Regions from separate parts of the Eoetvoesiella sp. genome, predicted to be linked through region 1. Evidence: riboswitches for the same ligand, from Rfam matches in the RefSeq annotation. Region 1 holds a riboswitch; the other holds the start of a gene.

Region 1 (5,361 bases):
GCCTGATCCCACTCAGGAAGATCCAGGTTGCTGGTGACGATGGTGGGCGCGGTTTCATAACGCTCTGCAATCAGCTCATGCAGATCTTCGTCCGCCGGCGGCCTGAGGGGCTTGAGTCCGAAGTCATCAATGATCAGCAGCGCGATGCGCGCTAGGCTGGCCAGCTTTCGCTCATAACCACCGGTAGCACGTGCCGCGTTCAGGCTGGAGGTCAGGTTGGCGCAGGTAGTAAAGAGTACATCAATGCCCTGGCGCACGGCGCAATGGCCAAGCGCCTGAGCCAGATCAATTGGGGCAATTGATCGAAGTCGAACCGATCCAGCGTTTTCGTGGTGCGGAACGCCGCGCGCCGTAGCCGGGTGGCGTATTTTTTCTGGTCACGGCGCGCGATCTCATCTTCGATCAGCAGCGCGAGGAACTCGGTATAGGCCAGCTTGCCGTCAATGGCTTGACGATTGCGGGCCTCCAGCGAGTCCCAGGATGCCCGACAGGCGAAGTTGCTTCAGCTGGGGCGTCAGATTGGGGATGGGGTTCATGATGTACAGCTCCTTTTTGCCGGTTAATGACGCGTCGCGTCAGGGTCGAACAGCGAATGGGCGGGCCGCACGAATCGTGCGTCGGCACCGTAGGGTGAGTCCTGGGCGGCGTTTATTAAGGGCGTTTTGTCATGGTTACCCGCCAAGATGGTTTTGACGGTGCGGTAATACGGACTAGCGTGATGTAGCGCACGCCCGCAGGCCGCCTCCAGACGCTGGGCGCCGTAAGCCTCCTTTAAGCGCAAGACGCCTTGCGCCGCACGTAAACGTTCCAGGATGCGATCATTGAGTAAGTGCGCGATGAGTTCATGGCAAGCCGAACCCACCTCGCCCGCCTGGGCCAGGCACCATTGCCGGTCATGGGCCAGGAATTGCAAGGCCTGGGGCGGCAGGTGGTCACGCACGGTGATGCGTTCGCCAGGGCGTTGACCGCGTCGATGCGCAGCCACCTGGCGGTAGTCCTCATAGATGGACACCGACCCATCCGTGCAGCGTAACCACAAGGTCTTGCCCACCAGCGTAAAGGGCACCGAGTACAAGATGCGCGCGTGCGCGACATGGCAGTCCCGATGCACGCGGAGCGATTGGTTGCAAGCTGAAGTATTGGTTAAAGCAATCAAGGTATCGAAACATGGAAATCGTGCTGCGCAAGTGGGGAAATAGCACTGTCGCTGTACTGCCGCCTGTCCTCCTTAAGGCTCTTGACCTGGCTGCGGGTCAGGCTATGACGCTTAACGTGACCTCCAGCGGCCAAATAACCTTGTCCAGCAGGTGCATATACACCTTAGAAAAACTCGTCACCATGTGCGATGCAGCCGCGTCTAAGCCTGCGGATCTGGCCCTATGGGATACGGCGAAACCCATCGGCAACGAGAGTTGGTAGCGACAGCCCGGCATGACACCCAGAGCACCACACTATCCCATGTCACGCAACACGCCAGAGTCAGGATCAGAAACAGCATCCTGATCGCATTTTTGAGCCCTTGGAAAGTCCACCACCACACGTCGCAAACGCGGGGAAAGGGCTCGACAACCACCTTGACGGTCTGACAGCATATCGAGATGCGCAGAGCAGTGCCGTCTAGTGCTCAACGCCAGGGGAACGGCATGAATGGGAGGCAGCTCTTCCTATTAAAATTTAGTTGAAAAATACCCATAGTTTTACTTGAATAGACGGCTTCCCAGTCTCCCGATCATATGCTCAAAGTCATTATTTAACATAATATACATTATGCGTATTTTATCAGGCATTGAACCATGCCGGGAATCCCCGATGACTGCGGCGACCAGCACTGAAACCACTTCCGTGCGGCACTTCACGCGCACGTTCTCAATCACTGGTTGCTCCACAAGCGGCAGGCGCTCTCGCGCATCAATCCGCTTCGCCCTTTAGCAAAGCCTTGAACTGCGCGCCGGTCAGCGTGCCGCTGAGCGCCTTCCGGCTGCCGTCGGCGCGGATGATCAGCGTGCGCGGCGTTTCACCGCCCCAGTGCGGGTCGATCAGGAAATTCATGCGTTGCGGCGATGCCTCGGCGTAGGCTCGCGCGGGAACGCTTTCCGCGTTTGCGGACTTCAGCCGCCTGGTGATGTCGTTGCGCTGGCCGATGTCGTCGATGTTGACGGTGACCGCGTGAACTTCGGTGTCGGCGCCGCCAAGCGATGCGAGTTCGCGCAGATTGGCTTCGCAATAGACGCAATACAGCGACCACAACTCGATGACCCGCACCCCTTGCGCCGGAGGCTTCAACAACTCCGGCACATCCTTGGCGCGCAGAGGCTCCAGCTCCTGCGCCGCGGAAACCGCCGGAAAAGCCACCAACAGCGAAATAAGCGGAATAAACAGTTTCTTCATTGGACAGACCCGGCTGCCGGCACCAGGCGGAAACCGCTGCTGGTACTCCACGCCACAAAGGCTTGATTCTTGGCGTTCAAGAGTAGTTGCGGGGATCCCGCCGCCGCATCGGTGCGGGCGATTTCACGGGCGGCCTCAAAGTGGGCGCCGCCATCGCCCGACTCGCGCACCATGAGCTTCAAGCCTTCGGCGTCTACCTGGTTCCAGGCGATCCACACCTGCCGGCCCGCCGCCGCGATATCGGCATGGGCCGCGCCAAGCTGCGCAACCGGCTGCAGATGCCGGGGCGGCTGCCCTGGCTCCAGTTGCCCGTACCAGATGGTCGGAGCATTGTCCTTGGCGGAAAACCAGACAGCGTGGCGCACGCCATCGGCCCCCACTGCCAGGCCCGGCCCTTGGTGCGGACATGCTTCGACGTGCCATTGTGTATAGGTGGCGCGGGCCGGCTCGTCCACGACGGCGCCGCCGCGCAACAACGCATAGGTATGGTCGCGGATGTTGCCGGGATAGTCGGCGCGCCAGAAGGCGGCAACACCGCCGTTCGGCGCTTCCGACAACGCAATGCGGCAGCAGTCGCAGCTATGGTCGACCAGCTTGTGCTCTGGGCCGAAGCTCTTGCCATGGTCGTTCGACCAGGCGTAGTAGACCGCCGTGCCAAGGTAATCCTTTCCTTGCGAACGGGCCGCCTCGAAATCGCGCCGGTCTATCCAGGCGATCAGGATGCGCCCCTTGGCATCCACCTTCATCGCATCCAGGCGATGCGTGATTTCGGCGCCGTCGCGATGCACCCGGAAGGGCTTGGAAAAATGCTTGCCACCGTCCACCGAGCGGGTGAAGAACACATAGCCCGTGTAGGGCTTGGGCAGCGACTCGGTCCAGCTGATGTAGATTTCCCCGCTTTTGCCAAGCGCGATCTTGGGCTTGTCCTCGCCCATGGTGAAAATCGGCATCGCCTGGGCATTGACCATGACGGGCGCGCTCAGCGTGCGGCCCAGGTCATCCGAGTGGCGCAGCACCAGATGGCCGGCCTTCGCGCCGACCACCCACAGCCGGCCGTCGGGCCCGAAAGCGGCGCTCGTGGCCACCCCCGATTCCATGTTGTGGCCGCCCATGTGCATGCCATCGTGGGCAAAAACGCCCCACGGCATCGCCACAAGGGCCAATATCCATAATAAACGTGACAGTCTGCTCATTTCATTACCTCTATCGGGAGAATACCATCGACGGCCCCTTCCCGCTCTGGCCCGGACAGGCGCCACAAGCTGGCCCGCCACCCGGCGGCCGGTGCCATGAAGCCCAGGAAACCCGTTGGGGCCGATGGTCAACTCCTCGATAACCCGCTAGAATGAAGACAGGAGATGGCATTCCTCCCACGCTAACCGCCCGATTCCGGGTTGATGATGCCTACGCTAACCTCGGCAGCCGAGGCCCGTAGGCATTTTTGCAAGCCCTCGCTGCCGCCAACTGACTCAGTCGGGGCACGCAATGGCGAATCCAAACTCCTTTTCAGTTCGGCAGTTCCTTTCCAACGAACAACAACCCAGGCCAGCGGGCTGCGCGCCCGGCACAGAGCCGGCGTTCAGCGTTCTGTTCACCGACGGACAGCGCAGCGTTCGCCTCTCGAAGAACACACCGCCCCAACCCGGCTATTTCGTCGACCTGAACCTAGATCAGGCCATCGACGCCATCATCGCAGCCCGCCAGGAATACAACCTCGCGGGCATTTTTCGGAGCCCGCTGTGCGTCGAGGACGACGTCGAGTATCGCCATGAAGTGTTCCGCGACCTCGAAGAACAGCCCTTGCTGCGCGCGCTCCAGGCTTTCGCCGCGGAAATGCGCAAGATGCGCGAACACCTCGTGCAGGCCGAGAAGCTTCATTATCCCTATCAGGAAAAACGCTGGCACATCGAAGCGGTCATGATCTATTGCACGGCCGTAGGCGCCCTGAACCTCGCCTTGACGGCCAGCACCGCAAAATCCCGGGCCATCGGGCTCGAGCTGCGCAAATACGTGTCCGCCTATGTGGACTCAAAAGAATTCACGACGCTCTTCGACAATGCGCGCGCCTTGCTGTCCGAGCTGGACGCCATTGCCTACAGCATTCATATTTCAGGCGACACCTTGAGCGTGTGCCACTACGACGGCGAGCCCGACTACAGCGCAGTCATCGAAGAAGCCTTCCGGAAATTCCGGCAGGGCGCGGTGCACGACCATCGCATCCAGTTTCACGAGTATCCGGACATGAACGGCATAGAAGCGAAAGTGCTGGAATTCGTCGCATTGCTCAATCCCGAGATTTTCCGCAGGCTCGACGAACTTCGGGAGCAAAGCAAGAGTTACCTGGATCCGACCATTGCCGAATTCGACCGGGAGATCCAGTTCTATCTGGCGTACCTGGAGCATATGGCGCTATTCAGCCAGGCCGGCCGCTCTTTCTGCTATCCGCGCATCAGCGATTCGGACAAGCATGTATACGCCAAAGATTGTTTCGACATCGCCCTTGGCAAGAAGCTGCTTTCCATGAACAAGAAGATCGTATGCAACGATTTCGAACTCAAGGACGGCGAACGCATGATCGTCGTCAGCGGGCCGAATCAAGGAGGCAAGACCACCTTCGCACGCATGTTCGGGCAGATGTTCTTTCTGGCCGCCATGGGCTGCCCGGTGCCGGGAACCGAAGCCCGGCTGCTCTTGAGCGACAGCATATTCACGCATTTCGAGCGGCAAGAGAACATCGACAATCTTCGCGGCAAGCTCAAGGACGATCTCGTCAGGATCCATCAGATACTGACCTCGGCCAGCCCGCGCAGCATCCTGGTCATGAACGAAATCTTCACTTCGACGTCGCTGACCGATGGACTGTATCTCAGCCAGAAGGTCATGGAGAAAGCGATCGAGCTGGACGTCCTTGGGGTATGGGTGACCTTCATCGACGAGCTGGCATCGTATGGCGACAGCGTGGTGAGCATGGTC
Region 2 (5,361 bases), on a different contig from region 1:
CGCGATGCCAAGGGGCGCACAGTGGATGTCCTGGTGCCTTTTGTAAGCGCCCACGTGCATGCCGTCGATATCGCCAACAAGCGGCTGGACAGCAATTGGCCAGCCGATTTCTAACGCGGGCTGCAAGCGCGCAGGCGGCATGACCCATGCGTTTTGACGTCGTCACCTTGTTTCCCGACATGTTCGGCGCGGTCAGCGGCCAGGGTGTCACGGGCCGGGCGTTCAAGCATGGGCTATGGGAGCTTGGCCTGTGGAATCCGCGCGATTTCACGCACGACGTCCATCGCACCGTCGACGACCGGCCTTATGGGGGCGGCCCGGGCATGGTCATGCTGGCCGATCCGCTGGAGCAGGCTGTCCTGGCCGCCCAGTCGCGCCGGCCGCGCCCGGCCTCTGTCATGTTGATGAGTCCCGCCGGAAAGCGCTTCGACCAGGCCATGGCGCAAAGCCTGGTGGACGAGGGCGGGTCGATACTGGTTTGCGGCCGCTATGAAGGCGTGGATCAGCGGTTCATCGAGCGCTGCGTCACCCACGAGGTATCGATGGGCGACTTCGTGCTTTCGGGGGGCGAGATTCCCGCCATGGCAATCATGGACGCCGCCGTCAGGCTGTTGCCGGGGGCTCTGAACGACGCCGATTCCGCGCGCCAGGATTCCTTCAACGATGCCTTGACCGGCCTGCTGGACAGCCCGCACTACACTCGTCCCGAAGACTACAAGGGCCAGGGTGTTCCGGCCGAACTGCTTTCGGGCCACCACGCCAAAATCGCCGCGTGGCGACGTGAGCAGTCCCTGGCGCTTACCTGGCGCCGCCGCCCCGACCTCCTGGAACAAGCCCGCCGGGCCGGCCTGCTCAGCAAGGCCGACGAAAAATTCCTGGCCAGGCTGGAGCGGGACGCGGAACACTAAGGCGCATCCTGGCGGCGTTCAAAACGTGCTTGAGCGCGAGCCCGGGAGTACGCCTGCACCTTTCGCCGGAGCTCGTTCGCCGGGCGCAGCGGGGCGGACTCTCATCTCAATGTGCCGGCAGGTCTTCCAGATGGGCGGTATCGTTGATCCGCTGCACGGTGATTTCGGTTCCGCGTATTTCAATCTGATTGATGCAGCACGGGCTTTGGGCCAGGCGCCAATAAGCGCAAAGCGGTTGATCCAGAAGCTGAAGCAGCAGCGCGCGATTGACGCTGTCGTGTCCTATCAGCATCACCACGTCCGAAGGGGCGGGGTGGCGCTGCAGGACTTCGCGCAGTCCATCGGCGGTTCGCGCCACGAGATCCTGCAAGGACTCGCCATCTGGAAAACGGACGTGCTGCGGCCTTTCGCGCCAATTCGAATACAGCTCGGGCCAGCGTTCCCGCACGGCATCGTGGGTAAGTCCCTGCCATTGTCCGTAGTCCAGGTCGTGCAGGCCGTCGAGCGCCTGCGATTCGATTTCCAATACCTGGGCTATCGGGGCTCCTGTCTGGATGCAGCGCCCCATGGGGCTGGTATAAAGCGCCGCCGATGCGTGGCGCTTGGCAATCCGGTAGGCCAGGGCTTGTGCCTGCAGCATGCCCAGAGGGCTGAGCGGCAGTTCGGCGCGGCCGCGAAAACGCGGAGGATCGATGCCTTCGACATGTCCGTGCCTCATGAGAATCAAAGTCGTCATTCGTGGTGCCTCGTCAGGTTATGGCAATTTGCGGCAGCCGCGCAGCGGGACGCGATGCGCGCGGGCGGCTCTTACAGGGACTGTCCTATGGCGCCGAACTCCACAGGCGTCTTGGCGTAGAAAAGATGCAGGGACGGCTCTTCGTCCAGGCACGCCATGATGGCGTCGCATTCGGATGCGGATACCACCATGGTGATTTCCATGGGCTGGTCGGCCAAGTCGAAAAAGCGCGCCGAGTGGAGCCGGTGATGGCCGCCGATGCCTTCCTGGGCAGCCGTCACGGTCGCTCCGCGGATCTGCATGGACTGGGCGAGCTCGAGCAGCCATTGATGCAACGGGCGGTGATTGTGGGATCGGTCTTGCTGGGTGAAGAAGGTCAGCATGTATCCTGTCATGGTGTTGTTTCCTTTGTTCAGCGGCTGGAGAAGTACTGCACGAACGCGATGCCCAGCAGTGTCAGGCTGATGGAGCCGATTATGTGCACGCCCAGTTCGAGCGCGGCGCTGGCGAGTTCCCGATTTTGTATGAGGCTGCTCACTTCCAGTGAAAAAGTGGAAAAAGTCGTCAGCCCCCCCATAAAACCTGTAATGACAAACAGGCGCCATTCGGCGGGCAGGCTGGCATGGGCCTTGAAGAACTCGCTGGCTACGCCTATGAGCAGGCCGCCGATCAGGTTGGCGGCCAGGGTGCCCAGCGGAAGGGTAGGCAAAATCGAGTTCAGCCCCAAGCCCAGCAGCCAGCGCAGCAGCGCGCCGATTCCCGCGCCCAGCGCGATGACGATGATTGCGCTTGGCATGGCTTAGTGTGCTGTTTGGCCGGGGACGTCGAAAGGCTCGTGGGGGCAGTGCAGTGATGGAGGCGGCGCAGGTGCGCGCAGTGTGGAGAAGTGGCGGTTTTTTTTCATGGTGGCCGGAGATATTGCGTTGAGGCGAAGGCCTGAACGAAGAAGCGCTGACTGACGCAAACCCACCCGCCTCTTGATCAGGAACGAGTAGGCATCATCAGCCAGCGCATGCCGGCGGTTCTAAACGCGGAGGAATGCCATCTCCGCAGTACAGTTTATCAATCGAGTCCGCCACATGCAATGTCCGTGACGGATTGCACGATTATCCTAGCTTGCTCAATTGAGCCCGTACCTTGGCCAGGGTCTCGCCGAACTGGGCCACGCGGGCTTTTTCCTGCTCGACCACGGCCGCCGGGGCGCGCTCGACGAAGCTGGCGTTCGACAGTTTGCCGTTCGCCTTGGCGATTTCTCCTTCGAGGCGTTCGATTTCCTTACCCAGGCGGGCACGTTCGGCCTCGACGTCGATTTCGACGTGCAGCATGAGTTCGGTCGTACCCACGATTTGCACCGGCGCGCCGACGTCGGGCAGGCTGTCCACGATTTGAACTTCGCTCAGCTTGGCCAGGGCGGCCAGGTAGGCGCTATGGCGCTGCAGCGCCGCCGCATCGCCGCGGGCGATCAGGGGCACGCGCTGGGCCGGCGACAGGTTCATTTCGCCGCGCAGGGCGCGCACGGCTTCGACCTGGGCCTTGAGCTCGGCGACCTGGGCTTCTGCCTCGAGGTCGAGCAGCTCGGGGTTGGCCACCGGGTAGGGCTGGATGCACAGGCTGGTCTGTTCGTCGGCGCGCCGCTTGCCGGCGTCCAGGGCGACTTTTTGCCAGAGCTCTTCGGTGATGAACGGGATGATGGGGTGGGCCAGCCGCAGCAGGGTTTCCAGCACGCGGATCAGCGTGCGGCGGGTGCCCAGCTGCTGCGCCGCGCTGCCGTGCTGGATCTGCACCTTCGCCAGCTCCAGGTACCAGTCGCAGTATTCGTCCCAGATGAAGTGGTACAGCGCATTGGCGATGTTGTCGAAACGGTAGTCGTCGAAGCCGCGCTGGACGTCTTCCTCCAGGCGCTGCAGCTGGCTGATGATCCAGCGGTCGGCAAAGGCCAGTTCGCCCTTGTCGGCGCCGGTCAGGTCGTGCCCCTCGGTGTTCATCAGGACGAAGCGGGTGGCGTTCCAGAGCTTGTTGCAGAAATTGCGGTAGCCTTCGCAGCGCTTCAGGTCGAAGTTGATGTTGCGGCCCAGCGTGGCATAGGCCGCCATGGTGAAGCGCAGCGCGTCGGTGCCGTAGGCCGGGAAACCCTGGGGGTAGTCCTTGCGGGTTTTCTTTTCGATGCTGGCGGCCTGTTTTGGGTTCATCAGGCCCGTGGTGCGCTTGGCCAGCAGCGCTTCCAGGCCGACGCCGTCGATGAGATCCACCGGGTCGATGGTGTTGCCCTTGGACTTGCTCATTTTCTTGCCGTCCATGTCGCAGATGAGGCCGTGGACGTAGACGGTCTTGAAAGGCACCTGGCCGGTCATGTGCAGGCCCATCATGACCATGCGGGCGACCCAGAAGAAGATGATGTCGAATCCGGTCACCAGGACGCTGGAGGGCAGGTAGCGCTCGAGGTCGGGGGTTTTCTCGGGCCAGCCGAGGTCGGTGAAAGGCACGAGGGCGGACGAGAACCAGGTATCCAGGACATCCGGGTCGCGGGCAAGCGGGCCCGAAACACCCGCGGCGGCGGCTTGCTCGCGTGCCTCTTCCTCGTCGCGGGCGACGAAGATCTGGCCGTCCTCGGAATACCAGGCGGGAATCTGGTGGCCCCACCACAGCTGGCGCGAAATGCACCAGTCCTGGATTTTTTCCAGCCACTGGTTATAGGTGGTCGTCCAGTTCTCGGGGTAGAACTTGATGCGGCCGTCGGCCACGGCCGCCAGCGCGGCTTCGGTAATGCTTTGGCCGGGGTTGAGGGAGCCGGCCGGCGCGGCCTTGCTCATGGCGACGAACCACTGGTCGGTCAGCATGGGTTCGATGACGGTGCCGGTGCGGTCGCCGCGGGGCACCATCAGCTTGTGGGGCTTGATGTTGGCCAGCAGCTCTTGTGCCTGCAGGTCTTCGACGATTTTCTTGCGCGCGGCAAAGCGATCCATGCCGCGGTAGGCGGCAGGGCAGTCGTCGCTGATCCTGGCGTCCAGGGTGAGAATGCTGATCTGCGGCAGGCCGTGGCGCTGGCCCACGGCGTAGTCGTTGAAGTCGTGGGCGGGAGTTACCTTGACCACGCCGGTGCCGAACTCACGGTCGACGTAGTCGTCGGCGATGACGGGGATTTCGCGTCCCGCAAGCGGCAGCAGGACCTTGCGGCCGATCAGGTGGGCGTAGCGCTCGTCTTCGGGGTGCACCATGACCGCCACGTCGCCCAGCATGGTTTCGGGCCGCGTGGTGGCCACTACCAGATGCGTCAGCCCGTCGGTCGGCTCGACCAGGGGATAGCGGATTTCCCACATGAAGCCGTCTTCCTCCTCGCTGACCACTTCCAGGTCGGAGACGGCTGTGCCCAGAACGGGATCCCAGTTGACCAGGCGCTTGCCGCGGTAGATCAGGCCCTGCTCGTGCAGGCGGACGAAGGTTTCCACGACGCCGCGCGACAGGTTGCCGTCCATGGTGAAGTATTCGCGCTCCCAGTCGGCCGAAGAGCCCAGCCGGCGGAACTGCTCGGTAATGGCGTTGCCCGACTTGTGCTTCCATTCCCAGACGGTTTCCAGGAATTTTTCGCGCCCAAGGTCGTGGCGCGAGATGTTCTTGGCATCGAGCTGGCGTTCGACCACGATCTGGGTCGCGATGCCCGCATGGTCCGTGCCTGGAATGAAGACCGTGTCGTCGCCGCGCATGCGGTGGTAGCGCACC

What was found. A riboswitch is a leader RNA that binds a small molecule or an ion and turns the genes downstream of it on or off. The one in region 1 is predicted to bind fluoride.
Region 2: it holds a riboswitch for fluoride, as region 1 does, so the genes downstream of both, crcB (fluoride efflux transporter CrcB) here and VNT00_RS15995 (MutS-related protein) in region 1, are expected to answer to the same signal.

Annotation. Positions count from the first base shown of each region.
Region 1 covers NZ_DATMGA010000066.1:217,630-222,990, forward strand. Annotated here, with positions in the region: partial or broken gene VNT00_RS15975 (ATP-binding protein) at 1-536, opposite strand, end outside; gene VNT00_RS15980 (Mu transposase domain-containing protein) at 560-1,111, opposite strand; gene VNT00_RS15985 (hypothetical protein) at 1,909-2,388, opposite strand; gene VNT00_RS15990 (sialidase family protein) at 2,385-3,581, opposite strand; fluoride riboswitch at 3,734-3,802, shown strand; gene VNT00_RS15995 (MutS-related protein) at 3,874-5,361, shown strand, end outside.
Region 2 covers NZ_DATMGA010000035.1:47,421-52,781, reverse strand. Annotated here, with positions in the region: gene rimM (ribosome maturation factor RimM) at 1-114, shown strand, start outside; gene trmD (tRNA (guanosine(37)-N1)-methyltransferase TrmD) at 147-908, shown strand; gene VNT00_RS10320 (histidine phosphatase family protein) at 1,015-1,644, opposite strand; gene VNT00_RS10315 (DUF190 domain-containing protein) at 1,716-2,039, opposite strand; gene crcB (fluoride efflux transporter CrcB) at 2,057-2,440, opposite strand; fluoride riboswitch at 2,630-2,702, opposite strand; gene VNT00_RS10305 (valine--tRNA ligase) at 2,751-5,361, opposite strand, start outside.